DNA from 3 places in the Streptomyces spororaveus genome. Region 2 is predicted to be linked to each of the others. Evidence: riboswitches for the same ligand, from Rfam matches in the RefSeq annotation. Region 2 holds a riboswitch; each other region holds the start of a gene.

Region 1 (6,955 bases), 770 kb from region 2:
CTCGGCGCCCTGCTGGCCGAGCGCGGGGCGGAGCGCTACGAGCTGCACGCCCGGCACCTCAACCACCAGCTGCCCCGGATGCTGCACACCATCGGCTTCGACAAGGTCTACGAGCGGGCCGAGGGCGCCCACTTCTGGGACGCCGAGGGGAACGACTACCTGGACATGCTGGCCGGGTTCGGCGTCATGGGCCTGGGCCGGCACCACCCGGTCGTCCGCCGGGCCCTGCACGACGTCCTGGACGCCCAGCTCGCCGACCTCACCCGCTTCGACTGCCAGCCGCTGCCCGGGCTGCTGGCCGAGAAGCTGCTCTCGTACAGCCCGCACCTGGACCGGGTCTTCTTCGGCAACAGCGGCACCGAGGCGGTGGAGACGGCCCTGAAGTTCGCCCGGTACGCCACCGGGCGCCCCAGGGTCCTCTACTGCGACCACGCCTTCCACGGGCTGACCGCGGGCTCCCTCTCGGTGAACGGGGAGGGCGGCTTCCGCGACGGCTTCGCACCGCTGCTCCCCGATACGAGGATCGCGCTCGGGGACCTCGCGGCGCTGGAGCGGGAGCTGAAGCGCGGGGACGTGGCCGCCTTCGTCGTCGAGCCGATCCAGGGCAAGGGGGTCCTGGCCGCCCCGCCCGGGTTCCTGCTCGCCGCTCAGGAGATGCTGCACCGGCGGGGGGCGCTGCTGATCGCGGACGAGGTGCAGACCGGCCTCGGGCGTACCGGCGACTTCTACGCGTACCAGCACGAGCCGGGCGTGGAGCCGGACCTGGTGTGCGTGGCGAAGGCGCTGTCGGGCGGATACGTCCCGGTCGGCGCGACCCTGGGCAAGGACTGGATCTTCAAGAAGGTCTACTCGTCCATGGACCGGGTGCTCGTGCACTCCGCGAGCTTCGGCTCCAACGCCCAGGCGATGGCGGCGGGCCTCGCGGTCCTGTCCGTCATGGAGGACGAGGAGGTCGTGGCGAACGCCCGGGCCATGGGTGATCTGCTGCGCGGGCGTCTCGCCGCGCTCGTGGACGAGTACGAGCTGCTGCACGAGGTGCGGGGGCGCGGGCTGATGATCGGCATCGAGTTCGGCCGGCCGTCCTCGCTGGGCCTGCGCAGCCGGTGGACCATGCTGCAGGCGGCCCGCAAGGGGCTCTTCGCGCAGATGGTCGTGGTGCCGCTGCTGCAGAAGCACCGGATCCTCACCCAGGTCTCGGGGGACCACCTGGAGGTGATCAAACTGATCCCGCCGCTGATCGTGGACGAGGGGGACGTGGACCGGTTCGTCGGGGCCTTCCGCGAGGTCATGGACGAGGCGCACGGAGGGTCCGGGCTGATCTGGGACTTCGGCAGGACGCTGGTGAAGCAGGCCGTCGCCACGCGCTGACGGCCCGCCCACCCCGCGGGGGACCGGGCCCCGGCCGGTCAGGCGAGGAGCCGGTCCCGCAGCCTGTCGAGGGTCTCGGGCGTCAGCCCGAGGCCCTCCGCCAGGTAGCGGTCCACCCCGCCCCAGATCTCGTCGATGGTGTCGAAGGCCGCCACCAGGTACTCGGCGCGGGCGTCGAAGAGCGGCGCGAGCAGCTCCATCACCTCGGGGGAGCGGGCGGACGCCGACTCGTCGGTGCGGCGCACGCGGTAGCGGCGGTGCGGGGCGTTCGACTCCAGGTAGTCCGCCACGATCGCCTCGCGCTCGACGCTCAGGGCGAGCAGGGTGACGGCGATCGACAGGCCGGCCCGGTCCTTGCCGGCCGCGCAGTGCATGAGTGCGGGGACGCTGTCCTCGGCGAGGGCGTGCAGGACCCGGCCGTGCTCGGCGGTGCGCTGCCGGATGATCCCGCGGTACGAGTTCGACATCCGGGCGGCCGCCTTGCCGTCGCCCAGGATCTCGCGCAGCTGGACGAGGTCGCCGTCGCGGACCAGCCGCCAGAACTCCCGCCCGTCGGCCGGGTCCGAGAGCGGGATGTTGACGTTCCGGACGCCGGGCAGCTCGACGTCCGGCCCCTCCAGCGCGTGGTCGGCACCGTTGCGGAAGTCGAAGACGGTGTGGAGGCCGAGCGAGGCCAGGAAAGCCACGTCGCTTTCGGTGGCATGTGCGAGATGTCCGCTTCGGAACAGTCGTCCCGCCCTGACCGTTCGTCCGTCAGAAGTCGGCAATCCGCCCACATCGCGGAAATTGCGCACTCCGGACAGCTCCGGCTCCTGTATCTGCTGGGTCAAAGCAACTCCTCCGCCACGTCGTGGGCCCTCTGTCCGAATTACACTGTTTGGCGCCAACTTGCCATATCCGGAGGCGAGATCGGGCACGTCCCCGTGAGCCAGATCATACGGTGACCGTGAGTGCCTGATCGCTAAGGGCGAATGGCCCCGTCGGAGCGGCTGTTGGCGCTGCCGAATGGACGGAGGGTGACGGTAATTCCGTCGGTCCCTCATGCCTGGTATTCCGTCAGGGAATTCATGGCTTGTTCCCTGTGGCCGCAAGGGATTACCTTCGCGATCGATCCGGGTGGACCGCCAAATCCTGCCGCCTCCCGGAAACCGCATCCGACCTATTCGTGCGGCAGGAGCGGGGGAACCAGGTAAGCCGCCGGCCCGGAGATCTTTTCGCCGGGACGGCTCGGGGTGAAGTCGTTCATGGCTCGTACATGTACGGCCGGACATCTCCAGTCCGAACCCGACAGCTCACCTCGCAGGCGCCGGAGAGGAATTCGTCATGCCTGCAAAGGGTAAGCACCGCCGTCCCAAGTCCCTCTCCCTTTCCCGCGGTTTCGCCGTCGCCGGAACCGGTGGCGCGGCCCTCGCGCTGCCGCTCATCGGTGCCGCGGGCGCGCACGCGGCCGGCGCCCCGGCCACCGCGACCGCGGTGACCCCCGCGGTCGCGCCGCAGGCCCCCGCCGCTCTCCAGGCGGCCCCCGCCGCCGTGCAGGCCGCGCCGACCGTCTACACCGTCGTGCCGGGCGACTACCTCTCCAAGATCGCCGCGCAGCGCCACCTGTCCGGAGGCTGGGAGCAGCTGTACGCCGACAACCGCGAGGCCGTCGGCAGCAACCCCTCGCTGATCCACCCCGGCCTGAAGCTGAACCTCGGCGGTCCGGGCGAGGCGGCGCAGTCCGAGGCCGAGGCGGCCCCGGCCCCGGAGGCCGACGCGGAGCCGGCCGCGCAGCCCGCGCCGAAGCCGGCCCGCAAGCAGGCCGAGCGGCCCGCCCCGGCGCAGCAGGCCCCCGCCGAGGCCCGGGCCGAGGCCCCCGCCGCCGCTCCGCAGTCGGGCGGCGGCTTCGTGGCCCCGGTCAGCGGCGGCATCTCCACCCAGTACAAGGTCGCCGGCAGCATGTGGTCCAGCGGTTACCACACCGGCGTCGACTTCATCGCGAGCATGGGCACCACCGTCAAGGCGGTCGGCGCGGGCACCGTGGTCTCCGCCGGATGGAGCGGCTCGTACGGCAACGAGGTCGTCATCCGCCACGCGGACGGCAAGTACTCCCAGTACGCCCACATGTCGCAGCTCTCCGTCTCCTCCGGCCAGAGCGTCACCGCCGGACAGGCCATCGGCCTCTCCGGCTCCACCGGCAACTCGACCGGCCCGCACCTCCACTTCGAGATCCGCACGACCCCGTCCTACGGCTCGGACATGGACCCGATCGCCTACCTCCGCTCCAAGGGCGCGAGCCTCTGACGGCACCCGCCGTCGGACCGCCGACCCGCGTGAGGCCGGGACCCGAGGGGGGTCCCGGCCTCACGTGTACTTATTCCTTATCTCCCACGTGGTACAGATCACGGTCCGTCAACCCCTCATTACGTTGGCGTAGGTTGCTTGCGGGAGTGAAGTATGGGTTCTCGTGGCAGCGACGACGACGAAACTCAAGACCATCGGCTCGTACGCGGCGATCGGGGACAGCTTCACCGAAGGCGTGGGGGACCCGGGACCCGGGGATTCTTATCTCGGCTGGGCGGACCGGCTCGCCGTGCTCCTGGCCGATCAGCGCGAAGAGCACGACTTCCGGTACGCGAATCTGGCGGTGCGGGGGAAGCTCCTCGACCAGATCGTGGCCGACCAGCTTCCGAGAGCCAAGGCCCTCGCACCGGACCTGGTGACCTTCTGCGCGGGCGGCAACGACATCATCCGGCCCGGCACCGACCCGGACGACGTGGCGGAGCGGTTCGAGGCGGCCGTGGCCGACCTCACCGGGGCCGTGGGCCACGTCATGATCACCACGGGCTTCGACACCCGGGGCGTGCCGGTGCTCAAGCACCTCCGCGGCAAGGTGGCGACGTACAGCGCGCACGTCCGCGCCATCGCCGACCGCTACGACTGCCCGGTGCTCGACCTCTGGTCGCTGAAATCCGTACAGGACCGGCGGGCCTGGGACGCGGACCGGCTGCACCTCTCACCCGAGGGGCACACGCGGGTCGCGCTGCGCGCGGCGCAGGTGCTCGGACTGGACGTGCCGGCCGACCCCGACCAGCCGTGGCCCCCGCAGCGGCCGCGCGGCTCGGTGGACGTGACCCGGGACAACATCCAGTGGGCGCGCGACCACCTCGTGCCGTGGATCGGCCGGCGGCTGCGCGGCGAGTCCTCCGGGGACCACGTGGAGGCGAAGCGGCCGGACCTGCTGCCGCTCTAGGGGGTGCCCGGCCCGGCGGGCGCGGGCGCGGGAGCCGGAAGCGGAATCCTTCGGGGCCGGTGTGCGTTGCATGGTCGTAGAGAGACGACCATTCTGACCCGATCCTCCCTGGAGGCGCTTTGACCGGCTCCCGTCCCTTGCGTCCGCGGCTGCGTGCCCTGCGGCCCGAAGCCTTCGGTGCGGACCCGTCCGGTGCCCGGCTGGAGCGGATCCGCCGCTCTCCGAACTTCGCGGACGGCGTGTTCCAGAACCCGGTCGGGGCCCGGAACAGGCCCTCGGGTTCGATGGCGGAGTTCGCCAAGATCTACTTCCACCGGGAGCAGCGGGTACGGCGCAGTCCCGCGGCGCCGATCCCGGTCCACCCGACGACCCTCGCGGACCTGGCGAAGCCGCCCGTGAGCGGCCTGCGGCTGACCTGGATGGGGCACTCCAGCGTGCTCGCGGAGATCGACGGGCGCCGGGTGCTGTTCGACCCGGTGTGGGGCGAGCGGTGCTCCCCCTTCCCCTTCGCCGGCCCCAAGCGGCTGCACCCGGTGCCGGTCCCGCTGGCCTCGCTGGGCGCGGTCGACGTCGTGGTCATCTCGCACGACCACTACGACCACCTCGACCTGCCGACGATCAAGGCGCTGGCCGGTACGGACACGGTCTTCGCCGTCCCGCTGGGCGTCGGCGCGCACCTGGAGCGCTGGGGCGTACCGGCCGAGCGGCTGCGCGAGCTGGACTGGAACGAGAGCACCGAGATCGCCGGCCTCTCCCTCACGGCGACCCCCGCCCGCCACTTCTGCGGCCGCGGCCTGCGCAACCAGCAGCACACCCTCTGGGCGTCCTGGGTCGTCGCGGGCGACGAGCACCGGATCTACCACAGCGGGGACACCGGCTACTTCCCCGGTTTCGAGGAGATCGGCGCCGCGCACGGCCCCTTCGACGCCACCATGATCCAGATCGGCGCGTACTCGGAGTACTGGCCCGACATCCACATGACGCCGGAGGAGGGCATGCGCGCCCACCTCGACCTGCAGGGCGGTACCCCCCGCGGCACGATGCTGCCGATTCACTGGGGCACCTTCAACCTGGCCCTGCACCCGTGGGACGAGCCGGGCGAGGGCACGCTGACCGCGTCGCGGAACACGGGCGCCGCCATCGCGCTCCCCATCCCGGGCCAGCCCTTCGAGCCGGGCTCGGCGGACGCGCCCGCCGAACCGTGGTGGCGGCCGTTCGTCGGCGGAAAGCCGGTGGGCGGTCGTGTCGACGGCCCCGCCTCGGTGCCGCCGCTCGCGGCGGGCGGAGCGGCGGCGACAGCCGCCCGGGTGGCCTCCACGGCCGTCGACGGACAGGAGAAGCAGGAGTCCGTCGGATCGTGACGACCGGCCCCTGACGGGAACCGGCCGCCCCGGCGTCCCGGGGCGGCCGGCCGCCGTCCGGGGGCGTCCGCGGCCCGCCGCGCGCCGTCCGGCAAGGAACCGGACGAGCGCCGGTGTCGGCGCGAACGGGACCGAGGGGGCGGTCCACCGGGTCCGACCGGCGCATTCGGGCTGCTGTGCGAGCGCTCCACCGGGAGCGGGAAGCACCCCCGCGAAGTTCGCCAACTGGCAGTCCGGGGTGCTGTGGTGGGGTCTAGCGTGGGTATTCGGTGATCAACACCGGGCCCCGGGAACGCTGGGGGCCGGGCCCCACGTACCGAGGACGCAGATGTCCGGACTCCGCGCAGCCCGCCACGCCCCGTCGAGACACGCCGTCACCGGTCCCGGCCGGCAGATACGTCCTCAGCTGGTGCGCGCCGCCGTACTGCCCACGCTCGCCGCGGGGCTCAGCGGCGCCGCCGCGGTGATCTTCACCCTTCAGCTCGGCGGGGGAGCCGGCGACCGCGACGCCCGGCTGTGGCCGGTGCTCACCGGCTGCGCCCTCCTGGTGGTGGGCGCCCTCGCCGCGGCCGTGCTCGGGGCCCAGCGCGCCGCCAAGGCCGTACGGGACCGGTGCGAGGCGCTGCGCCGCTCCAGCGTGCGCGGCCGGGGTGAGCTGCGTACGGCCGCCGACCGGCTGGAACGGGGCGAGACCCCGCCCCGCCCGGTACGCGGTGGCCCGAGTTCACCGCCCCCCGGCGCGGACCCGGCCGGGATGGACGAGTTCTGGCTGCTCTCCCAGGAGCTCCGCGGCGCCCGCGAGCAGGCGCACACGACCCTCCTGCGGCTGGCCGGACCGGCCGCCCCGACCGACAGCGAGCGCAAGGTCGAGGTCTTCGTCAACCTCGCGCGTCGCCTCCAGTCCCTCGTGCACCGCGAGATCTCGCTGCTGGACGAGCTGGAGGACACGGTCGAGGACCCGGACCTGCTCAAGGAGCTCTTCCACGTCGACCAC
Region 2 (6,955 bases):
CACCCGTACCACCACACCCCGATCGGCTCCATGGCCGACCTGGACGCCGCCTCCCTGGAGGACGCGCGCGCCTTCTTCCGCACGTACTACGCGCCCAACAACGCGGTGCTGTCGGTCGTCGGGGACATCGACCCCGAGAAGACGCTCGCCTGGGTCGAGAAGTACTTCGGCAGCATCCCCGCGCACGACGGCAAGCAGCCGCCCCGCGACGGCTCGCTGCCCGACGTCATCGGGGAGCAGCTGCGCGAGGAGATCGTCGAGGAGGTCCCGGCGCGTGCGCTGATGGCCGCCTACCGGCTGCCGCACGACGGCACCCGCGAGTGCGACGCCGCCGACGTGGCGCTCACCATCCTGGGCGGCGGCGAGTCCTCGCTGCTGCACAACCGCCTGGTCCGCCGCGACCAGACGGCCGTAGCGGCCGGCTTCGGCATGCTGCGCCTGGCCGGGGCGCCCTCTCTGGGCTGGCTGGACGTCAAGACCTCCAGCGGGGTCGAGATCCCCGCCATCGAGGCGGCCGTGGACGAGGAGCTCGCGCGGTTCGCCGCCGAGGGCCCGACGGCCGAGGAGATGGAGCGCGCCCAGGCCCAGCTGGAGCGCGAGTGGCTGGACCGGCTGAGCACGGTGGCCGGGCGCGCCGACGAACTGTGCCGCTTCGCGGTGCTGTTCGGCGACCCGCAGCTGGCGCTGACCGCCGTCCAGCGCGTCCTCGACGTCACCGCCGAGGAGGTGCAGGCCGTGGCCGCGGCCAGGCTGCGCCCGGACAACCGCGCGGTGCTCGTCTACGAGCCGCTCGCGGCCGACGGGTCCGACCAGCACGAAGAGTCCGACGACTCCGACGAGAACGAGGGGGCGGAGCAGTGAGCGACACGGCAGCCGTCACGATGACCTTCCACCCGCAGCCGCAGGCCGGCGAGCCGCAGCCGTGGGCCTTCCCGGCCCCCGAGCGCGGACAGCTGTCCAACGGGCTGACCCTGCTGCGCTGCCACCGGCCGGGCCAGCAGGTCGTCGCGGTCGAGGTCAACCTCGCCGCCCCGCTCGACGCCGAGCCCGAGGGCCTGGACGGCGTGGCGACCATCATGGCGCGGGCGTTCTCCGAGGGCACCGACAAGCACTCCGCCGAGGAGTTCGCGGCCGAGCTGGAGCGCTGCGGCGCCACCCTGGACGCCCACGCCGACCACCCGGGCCTGCGGGTCTCGCTGGAGGTCCCGGCCTCCCGGCTGCCCAAGGCGCTGGGTCTGCTCGCCGAGGCGCTGCGCGCCCCGGCCTTCGCCGACGCCGAGGTCGACCGCCTGGTGCGCAACCGGCTCGACGAGATCCCGCACGAGCTGGCCAACCCGCAGCGCCGCGCCGCCAAGCAGCTCTCCAAGGAGCTCTTCCCGGCCACCCTGCGGATGTCCCGGCCGCGCCAGGGCACCGAGGAGACGGTCGCCCGGATCGACTCGGCCGCCGTACGCGCCTTCTACGAGGCCCACGTACGCCCCGCCACCGCCACCGCGGTGGTCGTCGGCGACCTGACCGGCATCGACCTGGACGCCGTGCTCGCGGACACCCTGGGCACCTGGACGGGCAACACCGCCGCGGCCCTGCCGGTCCCGCCGGTGACCGCGGACGACACCGGCCGCGTGGTCATCGTGGACCGGCCCGGCGCGGTCCAGACGCAGCTGCTGATCGGCCGGATCGGGGCGGACCGCCACGACCGGGTGTGGGCGGCCCAGGTGCTGGGCACGTACTGCCTGGGCGGCACCCTCACCTCACGCCTGGACAAGGTGCTGCGCGAGGAGAAGGGGTACACCTACGGCGTACGCGCCTTCGGCCAGGTGCTGCGCTCCACCGCGGACGGCAAGGGTGCCTCGATGCTCGCCATCAGCGGCTCGGTGGACACCCCGAACACCGGGCCGGCGCTGGAGGACCTCTGGAAGGTGCTGCGCACCCTCGCGGAGGGCGGTCTGACCGACGCCGAACGCGATGTGGCCGTGCAGAACCTGGTGGGCGTGGCCCCGCTGAAGTTCGAGACGGCGGCCTCGGTCGCGGGCACCCTCGCCGACCAGGTCGAGCAGGAGCTGCCGGACGACTACCAGGCGCAGTTGTACGCCCAGCTCGCCGCGACGGGGACGGTGGAGGCGACCACGGCGGTCGTCCAGGCCTTCCCCGCGGACCGGCTGGTCACCGTCCTGGTGGGCGACGCGGCGGTCATCGAGGAGCCCGTGCGGGCCCTCGGGATCGGAGAGGTGACGGTCGTCTCCAACTGACCGTCGGACGACGGCCGATTGAGGGCCGGCTGAAGGTTTCAGCAAGGGGTTCTGGTGACTTGGTCACCAGAACCCCTTTTGTCTGTTTAGTGGTGAGGTTGCTTGTATGCGGTGTGGCGTACGCAACAAAAAGCCGCGTCTGTTTGGCGATTGACTGATGATCCGCCTAGCGTCGGCCGTGCTGTCCGTCAGTTGTGCCCGCCGCACCCGCGGCACCGGGCAGCGATCGCCGAGTCCCCGTCAGGCGCGAGCCTGGGGAGCCGGGGACCCACATGAGTCCCTGGGGTGAATCGGACCCCCTCGCAAGAGGAGGCCCGTAGGAGACCTTCCTGCTCCGAACCCGTCAGCTAACCCGGTAGGCGAGAAGGAAGGAAAGGATCAAACCCTTCATGGCGTTTGGCAGTCGTCCCGCTGGTTCCGGTAAGCACCGTGGTTCCAGCCGCCTGAGCAAGAAGACCGCCGGTTACGCCGGTATCGCCGCGATCGCCACCACGGGCGTCGTCGGCTCCCTCGCCGCCCCGGCCTTCGCCGCGGACAACCACAGCAGCACCATCGGCCAGGACAACGGCCTGGGCGCCGTGGTCGTCGCCGAGGACCTCGCGGGTGACATCGCCGACCAGGCCGAGTCCCAGCACCGCGTCGCCGAGCAGGACGCCGCCAAGGCGCAGGCCGAGGCCGACGCGAAGCAGCGGGCCGCCGAGGCCAAGCGCGTCGCCGAGGCCAAGGCGAAGGTCGAGCGCGAGGCCGCCGAGCGCGCCGCCCGCGAGGAGGAGCGCAAGCGCCTCAACACCTTCGTCGCCCCGGTGGACGGCTCGTACGTCAGCACGCAGTACCACGCGGGCGGCGGCATGTGGTCCTCCGGCAGCCACACGGGCATCGACTTCCACGCCGCCTCCGGCACGTCGGTCCACGCGGTGGGTCTCGGCACCGTCGTCGAGGCCGGCTGGGGCGGGGCGTACGGCAACAACGTCGTCATCAAGCACAACGACGGTACGTACACCCAGTACGGGCACATGACCTCGCTGAACGTCTCCGTCGGCCAGCAGGTCACCCCCGGCCAGCAGATCGGCCTGTCGGGCTCCACCGGCAACTCCAGCGGCCCGCACCTCCACTTCGAGGCCCGCACGGGCTCGCAGTACGGTTCGGACATCGACCCGATCGCGTACCTGCGCTCGCACGGCGTCAGCGTCTGACCCCGGCGCGCACCGCCTCACCGCTTCATCGAAGACCCCGGCTCCCCGAGCCGGGGTCTTCGTATGTTGCGTCTTTGTGCAAATGTTTCGGATTTCCGGCCGCTCTCGGAAATTATTCTGTGTTGCAATAGAGTCGCAGCGCGCGCATGTGCGTGCAATGAGGCTGGCAGTCGGAAATAGGCGGAGGTTCGGTCTTGCGTATTCCTGCGCACGCGGTATGCACAGCAATCCGCGACGACATCGTCTCCGGGGTGTTCGAGCCGGGCGGAAGGCTGACCGAGGAGGTGCTGGCCCGCCGGTACGGGGTCTCGCGCGTCCCGGTCCGCGAGGCCCTGCGGACCCTGGAGTCCGAGGGGTTCGTGACCACACGGCGCCACGCGGGGGCCTGCGTGGCCGAGCCGACCGAGCAGGAGGCCGCGGACCTGCTGGAGCTGCGGATGCTCCTGGAGCCGCTGGCTGCCGCGAGAGCCGCCCGGCGGCGCACCGACGCGCACCTCAAGGTGCTGCGCGGGCTGGTCAGGCTGGGTCAGGAGCGGGCCAGGCGGGGGCAGGGAGAGGACCTGCGGTCCCTGGGCGGCTGGTTCCACGAGACGCTCGCGCAGTCCTCCGGCAGCCCCGGCCTGATCGCGCTGCTCACGCAGCTGCGGCACAAGATCGCGTGGATGTACGTGGTGGAAGCGCCGGTCCGGCCCGCGGAGTCCTGGGCGGAGCACGGGGCGATCGTGGACGGGGTGGCGCGCGGCGACGCCGAGCGGGCGCGGGCGCTGACCGCGCTCCACACCGACCGGGCGGTGGGCGCGCACCGGCTGCGGCTCCGCCCGGCGGTGAGCACTTCGCAACCTGCCGTAAACATGCCGAGCGGCCGGCATTAACAGGAGCCGTATACAAAGGGTGGGACCGCCGGAATTCCCTGTGCGCGGCCGGTCGGTTTCTGCGGCGGGCCCATTATCCGTACGGAATTCCAGCCCGGCTGAATTCGGCATGCGCGGAATCCGGGTGGCACCCCTTTGAGGCCGGCGGTATTTCCCCGGTTCCCGGTTCCCGTTTCCCGCGGGGGCGTCCGTCAGGGCCCGGGGCGGCGGCCGGCCCGTGGAACGGCGAAGCCGCGGCCCCCGGTCCGGGGGCCGCGGCTTCGCGCGGGGGGTCGAACGGTCGAACCCGAAGGGTCAGACGGTCTCGGGGAGCTCCTCGAGACCCTCGGCGACCAGCTTCGCGAGACGGTCGAGCGCGGCGTCCGCGCCCTCGGCCTCGGAGGCGAGGACGATCTCCTCGCCGCCCTGGGCGCCCAGGCCCAGAACCGCCAGCATGGAGGCGGCGTTGACGGGGTCGCCGCCGGACTTCGCGATGGTCACCGGGACGCCGGAGGCGGTCGTCGCACGGACGAAGATCGAGGCGGGACGAGCGTGCAGGCCCTCGGCCCACCCGACGTTGACGCGGCGCTCTGCCATGGTGATGCCCTTCAGGTTCTTACGGTTGTCTAGACCAGTCTCTCACGACGCCCGGAATGCTCGGACCTACCTCCGGCCTGAATTTTCCGCCGTTCGACCTTCCCCAGCTTGCACTGATTTGCCCCGTATCGCCTTATGCGCCGCGCGAGCGCTTCAGGGCCCGATCCGGCCGTAAGGTAGGCCCATGACCATCGAGTCGGACCCCTCGTACCCGGCCCACTGGGAAGCCGACGTCGTCCTCCGCGACGGCGGCACCGCCCGGATCAGGCCCATCACCACCGAGGACGCGGGCCGGCTCGTCAGCTTCTACGAGCAGGTCTCGGACGAGTCGAAGTACTACCGGTTCTTCGCCCCCTACCCCCGGCTCTCCGACCGCGACGTCCACCGCTTCACGCACCACGACTACGTGGACCGGGTCGGCCTCGCCGCGACCATCGGCGGGGAGTTCATCGGCACCGTCCGCTACGACCGCATCGACGCCGACGGCCGGCCCGCCTCCGGGCCCGCCGACGAGGCCGAGGTCGCCTTCCTCGTCCAGGACGCCCACCAGGGCCGCGGGGTCGCCTCCGCCCTCCTCGAACACATCGGCGCGGTGGCCCGGGAGCGCGGCATCCGGCGGTTCGCCGCCGAGGTGCTGCCCGCGAACACCAAGATGATCAAAGTCTTCACGGACGCCGGCTACCAGCAGAAGCGCAGCTTCGAGGACGGCTCCGTCCATCTCACCCTCGACCTCGAACCCACCGCCGAGTCCCTCGCCGTGCAGCGCGCCCGCGAACAGCGCGCCGAGGCCCGCTCGGTGCAGCGGCTGCTGGCGCCCGGCTCGGTCGCCGTCGTCGGGGTCAGCCGCTCCGGCGCCGGTGTGGGGGCGGCCGCCCTGCGCAACCTGCGCGACAGCGGCTTCCACGGCCACCTCTACGCCGTCAACGAGGCCGTCACCCGCGACCTGCTCGACGGCGTGCGCGCGTACCGCGCCATCGGCGCCATCGGCGCCCCGGTCGACCTCGCCGTGATCGCGGTCCCGGCCGACCGCGTCCCCGACGCCGTGGCCGCCTGCGGCGAGCACGGGGTGCAGGGGCTCGTCGTCCTGTCCGCCGGATACGGGGAGAGCGGCCCGGCCGGACTCGCCCGCCAGCGTGAACTGGTGCGGCAGGTGCGCTCGTACGGGATGCGGCTGATCGGTCCGAACGCCTACGGGGTGATCAACACCGCGCCGGAGGTGGAGCTCAACGCCTCCCTGACCCCCGCCCCCATGCCCACGCGCGGCCGGATCGGCCTGTTCACCCAGTCCGGGGCGATCGGCATCGCCCTGCTCTCCGCGCTGGTCCGGCGCGGCGAGGGCCTCTCCTCCTTCGTCTCCGCGGGGAACCGCGCCGACGTGTCCGGCAACGACATCCTCCAGTACTGGTACGACGACGAGGCGACCGACGTCGCCCTGCTCTACCTCGAAACCCTCGGCAACCCCAGGAAGTTCACCCGCCTCGCCCGCCGGACGGCGGCCGTCAAACCGGTGGTCGTCGCCAAGGGCGGCCGGCACAGCCCGGCCGGACACGTCGTCCCCGACACCCGGCTGTCGGAGGCCACCGTCTCCGCCCTGCTGCGCCAGGCCGGAGTGATCCGCGTCGACACGGTCACCGAGCTGGTGGACGTCGGCCTCCTGCTGGCGACGCAGCCGCTGCCCGCCGGGCCCCGGATCGCGATCCTCGGCAACTCCGAATCCCTCGGGATCCTCACCTACGACGCCTGCCTCGCCCAGGGCCTGCGACCGCTGCCGCCGCTGGATCTGACGACGGCGGCCGCGCCCGCGGACTTCCGCACCGCCCTGACCGATGCGCTCCGCTCCGAGGACAGCGACGCGGTGGTGGTCACGGCTATCCCGTGGGTGAGCGAGGACGCTCCGGCGGACGACCTGGCCGGAGCCCTGCGCGACGCGGTGGCCGAGTACCCGGGCAAGCCCGTCGCCGTGGTGCACGTCGAGCTGGGCGAGCTGGTCGAGGCCCTGTCCGCCGTGCGCGGCCCGCGCCCGGCCCCCAGCCGGACCACCGAGCCCGCCCCCGCTCCGACGCCC
Region 3 (6,955 bases), 2.8 Mb from region 2:
AGCACGTCGCCCGGCCGGGTCTCGCGGACCAGGGTGGTGCTCAGCCGCCCCCGGTCGACCCGGCTCACGTGCAGGTCGAGGGTGCCGTCGGGGCGGGGGGCGTTGCCTATGGAATAGGTGCGCCAGGTCGTCGGGACCCGTTCGCTGCTCACGCTCGTGTACTGGCCGGGCAGATAGGGGAAGGGGGCGTGCGGCCGCAGCGTCAGCACGCCGATGTCCGGTCCGTACTGGAGGTGGCGTACCACCTCCGCGTCCCACCACGGCGGGTCCTCGCTCGCGTCGGCGCCGGCCGTCATCGCGTCGGCCATCACCTGGTAGGCCTCGGCCCATGCCTTCTCGACCGGCGGGGTCCAGGCCTCGCCGGAGGTCTCCGCGAGTGCGGCGAGCAGGCTGGCACCGACGGCCGCGTAGTGCTCGGGGCGGACCAGGAACTTGCGGTGGTCGCGTCCCAGGTCGCGCAGGTAGGGGCGGAGCGACTCGTCGTCGAGGTGGGCGATCAGGTGGGTGAGCGCGGCGAAGAGCCGGTCCCGCTGGCGTTCCATCTCGTGGAGGGAGTCCGGGAAGAGGGCGCGGACTCCGGGGTTGTGCCAGAAGAGGTGGGAGTAGAAGAACTTGACGGCGTGCTCGGCCCGCCTCTCCACCACCGCGAAACTGCTCTTCAAGATCCTGACATCCACAAAACCGAAAGTAGGAATGCCGGAGAAGTTCAGGTCAAGGGATGGCCGATCTACGGACAGCCGCGGCGAACCGCCCATATCGGATGGTGGTTCGGCGCCGGGATACGGTCATCAGGTGCACGAGCAGACCTCCGGAACCCCCGCCGAGACCCCCGCGGACACTCCCGCCGACACCCCTTCCGCCGAGGGCCCCACCCTCTTCGACTGGGAGTTCGCGACCGACCCCTACCCGGCCTACGCCTGGCTGCGCGAGCACTCCCCGGTGCACCGCACCAAGCTGCCCAGCGGGGTCGAGGCCTGGCTCGTCACCCGGTACGCCGACGCCCGCCAGGCCCTCGCCGACCAGCGGCTCAGCAAGAATCCGGCGCACCACGCGGAGCCCGCGCACGCCAAGGGCAAGACCGGGATCCCGGGGGAGCGCAAGGCGGAGCTGATGACGCACCTGCTCAACATCGACCCGCCGGACCACACCCGGCTGCGACGGCTGGTGTCGAAGGCGTTCACCCCGCGCAGGGTCGCCGAGTTCGCGCCGCGGGTGCAGGCGCTCACCGACCACCTGATCGACGCCTTCGCGGAGAAGGGTGAGGCTGATCTCATTCACGAGTTCGCCTTCCCGCTCCCCATCTACGCCATCTGCGAGATGCTCGGGGTCCCGCGCGAGGACCAGGACGACTTCCGCGACTGGGCCGGCATGATGATCCGCCACGGCGGCGGTCCGCGGGGCGGGGTGGCCCGGTCGGTGAAGCAGATGCGGACCTATCTCGGTGAACTCATTCACCGCAAAAGGGATGATCTGGGTGATGACCTGATCTCCGATCTCATCCGGGCGAGCGATCACGGCGACCATCTGACCGAGGGTGAGGCCACCGCCATGGCTTTCATCCTGCTTTTCGCCGGTTTCGAGACCACCGTGAACCTCATTGGCAACGGGGTCCACTCCCTCTTCATGAACCCCGGGCAGCGCGAGCGCCTCCAGCTCTCCCTCGCCGCCGGGGAGAGCGGTCTGCTGGCCACCGGGGTGGAGGAACTGCTGCGCTACGACGGGCCGGTGGAGCTGGCGACGTGGCGGTTCGCCACCGAGCCGCTGACCCTCGGCGGGATGCCGATCGAGGCCGGCGATCCGGTCCTGGTCGTCCTCGCGGCCGCCGACCGGGACCCGGAGCGGTTCGCGGACCCGGACACCCTCGACCTCTCCCGGACCGACAACCAGCACCTCGGATACGGTCACGGCATCCACTACTGCCTCGGCGCTCCGCTCGCCCGGCTCGAAGGACAGACCGCGCTCGCGACTTTGCTGACGCGTCTGCCCGATCTGGAACTGGCCGTTCCACCCCAAGACCTGCGCTGGCGCGGGGGGTTGATCATGCGGGGGCTGCGCACTCTTCCCGTTCGATTCGCGGCTCAAAACACTTGCGCGAAAGCTGATTAAAAGTCAGCTTCGGCTTGAACTTGTGACAATCGTTCGAAGGCCGCTAGGTTCTGCCGTTACCCCGCTGTTATATGCGAAAGGTGATCGCTCATGCTCTCCGGGAACGGCCGTCACAGACGCCCCCGCCAGGTCCCCGCGCTGGTTGTCACAGCAGGAGTCACTGGCTCAGCGCTGGCCATGCCGCTGTTGGCCGCCACCAGCGCCACCGCCGCCGACACGTCCACGTGGGACAAGGTCGCCGAATGCGAGAGCGGCGGCTCCTGGAGTGCCAACTTCGGCAGCGGCGCCTACGGCGGGCTCCAGTTCACCCAGGAGGAGTGGCAGAGCGCCGGCGGGCTCGAATTCGCCGAGCGCCCCGACCTGGCGAGCCGATCCCAGCAGATCGCCGTCGCCGAACGGGTGCTGAGCTCGACGGGACCGCAGGCGTGGCCGCTGTGCGCGGCCTCGGCCGGGCTGGACCAGCAGGGCCCCGCGGCGCAGGTGGACCCCGGTCTGCCCGGCGGCAAGGGCCCGCTGGCCCCCGCGCCGTCCCGCCCGGACGACGCCGTTCCGTCCACCGGGGGCGGCAAGCCGTCCACGGACTACGGGTCGCCGACCCCGGCTCCGGCTCCGAGCCCGTCCAGCACCCCGTTCCTCATCCCGGACGCCCCGTCCATCGGACTGCCCGTCATGCCCGCCCCGGACGCCCCGACGACGCCCCCGGCCACCCCGACGACCCCGACCCAGCCGGGCGACCCGACCCAGCCGGGCGACCCGACGCTCACGCCGACGCCCGTCGACCCGACGGCGCCGACGCTGCCGGTGGACCCGACCGCGCCGCCCACCACCGCGCCCGTCACGCCCGGGCTTCCCCCGGTCAGCACGACGGCCCCCGCGACCCCGGAGGTCCCGCAGACCATCGGCGCCACTCCCGTCGAGGGCAGCGGCAAGCACCGCGGTGCGGCGGCGGCCGAGCCGTCGGCCCTGCCTGACGTCTCGTCGGACCCCGTCTACACGGTCCAGGCGGGCGACAGCCTGGCGACCATCGCGGATGCCAAGGGCGTAAAGGGGGGCTGGAACGGTCTCTACCAGGCCAATGAGAAAGTCATCGGCGAGGACGCCGACCTCATCAAGCCCGGCCAGAACCTGGACCTAACTCCGCAATAAGGACAGTTCAGTTATCCGGAAAGAGTCGAATGTCGGATTTCTGTAAGTGAGACATGCGTCTCTTCCGGTCAGCTGGCGTGTCTCGCTCCGGGGCTTCCGCAAACCCCGCCCTCACCTGCGCAAACGCCCCTGAAAGGAGCGCAAGTAGGGCCGTTTCTCCCCGATGTTCCTCGTTGAACATCGGGGAGAGACCTGTCTACCTTCTGAATCGCTCGCCACCGCGAGCTCCTTCGACCGCATCGCCGAATCCTGCCGGCGGACGGAGGGAACAGTCGTCGCGTCAAGCGCCGAAGGCAGGAGCGGGGGAACCAAGGTAGGTGCCGGGAGCGGCCGTTGAGAGACGGTCACGCCACCGGCTTGGGGTTAAGACGTGCGCTAGGTCGCACGGCCGGGCAACTCACTCGCCCGAACCCGACAGCTCACCTCGTAGGCGTCGGTGAGGAGAAACTCCATGCTGCTTTCCGGCAAGGGCAAGCACCGTCGCGGTACTGCAATCGAGCGGTCTGTCCGGATCGTCACGCTCGCCGGTGTGGCCGGTGTGGCCGTGGCCGCGCCCCTGATGGCCGCGGGCACCGCCAGCGCCGCCACCTCGTCCGAGTGGGACAGGGTCGCGCAGTGCGAGTCCGGTGGCAACTGGGCCATCAACACGGGCAACGGCTACTACGGCGGTCTGCAGTTCTCGCCGTCCACGTGGGCCGGGTACGGCGGCAAGTCGTACGCCCCGCAGGCCAACCAGGCCTCCAAGGCGCAGCAGATAGCCGTCGCTGAGAAGGTCCTCAAGAGCCAGGGCAAGGGCGCCTGGCCGTCCTGCGGCAAGGGCCTGTCGAACTCCTCCTCCGCCGGTGGCGGCTCCGAGACCCCGGCGTCGAAGCCGCAGTCCAAGCCCCAGTCGAAGCCGCAGCCGAAGGTCGAGACCAAGAAGGCCGAGACCAAGGCCGCGCCGAAGAAGGAGACCAAGCGCTCCGAGGCTCCGACCACCCGCTCCGAGCGCGCCGAGGCCCCGGTCGCGCCGAAGACCGGCAACGGCTCGTACGAGGTCAAGCCGGGCGACACCCTGGGCACCATCGCCGAGGCCAACGGCGTCAAGGGCGGCTGGCAGCAGCTCTTCGAGCTGAACAAGGACATCGTCTCGGACGCCGACCTGATCTACCCGGGTCAGAAGCTGAAGCTCAGCTGAACACCGCGGCAGAAGCCGCAGGAACACGTACGGGGCGTCAGCTGACCCCGTGCAGGATTTCCACCGCCCGGCGCGTGCTCCACGCGCCGGGCGGTGCCGCGTTCGCCCCCCGAAGCCCGATGATCAAGCGATGTATGTCCCGGAAGAGGGGTATTCGGTCCCTTTTTCGTCCCAGGGTCCGGGCGGTCGGGCGGCCGAGTCCCCGGATCCGGTTAGGCTCTAGGCGGCAAGGCCATCCCACGGCCTGACACGCCACCGCACACTCAGCGTCACATCCCAGAAGGAGATGCTCGTGCCGTCCATCGACGTCGTCGTAGCCCGGGAAATCCTGGACTCCCGAGGCAACCCCACGGTCGAGGTCGAGGTGGGCCTCGACGATGGCAGCACCGGCCGTGCTGCAGTTCCGTCCGGCGCCTCCACCGGTGCATTCGAGGCCATCGAGCTGCGTGACGGTGACCCCGACCGTTACTTCGGCAAGGGTGTCGAGAAGGCCGTCCTCGCCGTCATCGAGCAGATCGGCCCGGAGCTCGTCGGCTACGACGCCACCGAGCAGCGTCTGATCGACCAGGCCATGTTCGACCTGGACGCCACCGACAACAAGGGCTCGCTCGGCGCCAACGCCATCCTCGGCGTGTCCCTGGCCGTCGCGCACGCCGCGTCCGAGGCCTCGGACCTCCCGCTCTTCCGCTACCTCGGCGGTCCGAACGCGCACCTGCTGCCCGTTCCGATGATGAACATCCTCAACGGTGGGTCGCACGCCGACTCCAACGTGGACATCCAGGAGTTCATGATCGCCCCCATCGGCGCGGAGTCCTTCTCCGAGGCGCTGCGCTGGGGTGCCGAGGTCTACCACACCCTCAAGAAGGTCCTGCACACCAAGGGCCTCTCCACCGGCCTGGGCGACGAGGGCGGCTTCGCCCCGAACCTGGAGTCGAACCGCGCCGCGCTCGACCTCATCATCGAGGCCATCAAGCAGGCCGGCTACACGCCGGGCACGGACATCGCGCTCGCGCTCGACGTCGCCGCGTCCGAGTTCTACAAGGACGGCCAGTACGAGTTCGAGGGCAAGTCCCGCTCGGCCGCCGAGATGACCGACTACTACGCCGAGCTCGTCGAGGCGTACCCGCTGGTCTCCATCGAGGACCCGCTCTTCGAGGACGACTGGGACGGCTGGAAGACCATCACCGACCGCCTCGGCGCGAAGGTCCAGATCGTCGGTGACGACCTGTTCGTCACCAACCCGGAGCGTCTGGCCCGCGGTATCGAGGAGGGCTCCGCGAACGCCCTGCTCGTGAAGGTGAACCAGATCGGTTCGCTGACCGAGACCCTCGACGCCGTCGAGATGGCCCAGCGCAACGGCTTCAAGTGCATGATGTCCCACCGCTCCGGTGAGACCGAGGACGTCACCATCGCCGACCTCGCCGTCGCCGTGAACTGCGGTCAGATCAAGACCGGCGCCCCGGCCCGCTCGGACCGTGTCGCCAAGTACAACCAGCTGCTGCGCATCGAGGAGATCCTCGACGACGCCGCGGTGTACGCGGGCCGCAGCGCCTTCCCGCGCTTCAAGGGCTAATCACCCCCCTGAGGGGCTGGCCTCCGTACGTCCCCGCACTCGGTCCCGTACCGTGTGCGGGGACGTATTGCGTAGCGCGTACCTAGGGGAGGCGGACCAATGGCCGGGAGCCGGGATCGGTTCTCCACCTTCTCCACCGCGACGAGGCTCAAGCAGCTCGGTGAGCGGACCGCCGCCCACGTCTACCGGTCGCAGTCGCGCCGTCAGGTCCGCCGCAGCCGGCTCACCGGCCGCGCCGCGCTCCTGGTGCTCGTCCTCTGTACGCTGGTGGTCGCCCTCGCGTATCCGATGCGTCAGTACGTCTCCCAGCGCTCGGAGATCGCGAAGCAGCAGCGGGCCGCCGCGGCCGCGCGGGACCGCCTGGAGCGGCTCCGCGACGAGAAGGCCCGCTGGCAGGACGACGCCTACGCGGAACAGCAGGCGCGCAAGCACCTGCACTTCCTGCGCCCGGGGGAGATCGGCTACATCATGAGCGACCCCGGGGCCCAGCCCCCGCAGCCGCACCGGACCGGCCAGGCCGGCTCCGACCGGCCCTGGTACTCCAACGTCTGGGACGGCGTCGACAAGGCCGACCGCCCCGGCGAGTGATCCGTACCGCCGTACCGCAGCACCCATCCACGAGAACGAAGAGACTTCCTCCAGGCATGCAGACGCCCCCGCCCCAGACCGACCGGACCGAGCCGACCGACGCGGACATCGAGGCGTTCGAGCAGCAGCTCGGCCGCCCGCCGCGCGGGCTGCGCGCCATCGCGCACCGCTGCCCCTGCGGGCAGCCGGACGTGGTGGAGACCGCCCCCCGGCTCCCCGACGGCACCCCCTTCCCGACGCTGTACTACCTGACGTGCCCGCGCGCGGCCTCCGCGATCGGCACGCTGGAGGCCAACGGCGTGATGAAGGAGATGCAGGCCCGGCTCGCCGAGGACAAGGAACTGGCCGCCGCCTACCAGGCCGCC

What was found. Region 2 has a riboswitch for cyclic di-AMP ahead of Sspor_RS13285 (M23 family metallopeptidase). Riboswitches for the same ligand answer to the same signal wherever they lie in the genome.
Region 1: it holds a riboswitch for cyclic di-AMP, as region 2 does, so the genes downstream of both, Sspor_RS10040 (LysM peptidoglycan-binding domain-containing M23 family metallopeptidase) here and Sspor_RS13285 (M23 family metallopeptidase) in region 2, are expected to answer to the same signal.
Region 3: it holds a riboswitch for cyclic di-AMP, as region 2 does, so the genes downstream of both, Sspor_RS25925 (LysM peptidoglycan-binding domain-containing protein) here and Sspor_RS13285 (M23 family metallopeptidase) in region 2, are expected to answer to the same signal.

Annotation. Positions count from the first base shown of each region.
Region 1 covers NZ_BNED01000005.1:1,601,509-1,608,463, reverse strand. The annotation lists gene Sspor_RS10050 (aspartate aminotransferase family protein) at 1-1,368, shown strand, start outside; gene Sspor_RS10045 (tyrosine-protein phosphatase) at 1,407-2,198, opposite strand; cyclic di-AMP (ydaO/yuaA leader) riboswitch at 2,514-2,689, shown strand; gene Sspor_RS10040 (LysM peptidoglycan-binding domain-containing M23 family metallopeptidase) at 2,692-3,651, shown strand; gene Sspor_RS10035 (SGNH/GDSL hydrolase family protein) at 3,815-4,600, shown strand; gene Sspor_RS10030 (MBL fold metallo-hydrolase) at 4,720-5,961, shown strand; gene Sspor_RS10025 (sensor histidine kinase) at 6,290-6,955, shown strand, end outside.
Region 2 covers NZ_BNED01000005.1:2,374,345-2,381,299, reverse strand. The annotation lists gene Sspor_RS13295 (M16 family metallopeptidase) at 1-861, shown strand, start outside; gene Sspor_RS13290 (M16 family metallopeptidase) at 882-2,249, shown strand; cyclic di-AMP (ydaO/yuaA leader) riboswitch at 2,467-2,625, shown strand; gene Sspor_RS13285 (M23 family metallopeptidase) at 2,639-3,442, shown strand; gene Sspor_RS13280 (GntR family transcriptional regulator) at 3,637-4,314, shown strand; gene Sspor_RS13275 (HPr family phosphocarrier protein) at 4,609-4,890, opposite strand; gene Sspor_RS13270 (bifunctional acetate--CoA ligase family protein/GNAT family N-acetyltransferase) at 5,075-6,955, shown strand, end outside.
Region 3 covers NZ_BNED01000005.1:5,199,195-5,206,149, forward strand. The annotation lists gene Sspor_RS25910 (globin domain-containing protein) at 1-662, opposite strand, end outside; gene Sspor_RS25915 (cytochrome P450 family protein) at 793-2,106, shown strand; gene Sspor_RS25920 (transglycosylase family protein) at 2,284-3,252, shown strand; cyclic di-AMP (ydaO/yuaA leader) riboswitch at 3,528-3,700, shown strand; gene Sspor_RS25925 (LysM peptidoglycan-binding domain-containing protein) at 3,704-4,429, shown strand; gene eno (phosphopyruvate hydratase) at 4,722-6,002, shown strand; gene Sspor_RS25935 (FtsB family cell division protein) at 6,102-6,590, shown strand; gene Sspor_RS25940 (DUF501 domain-containing protein) at 6,647-6,955, shown strand, end outside.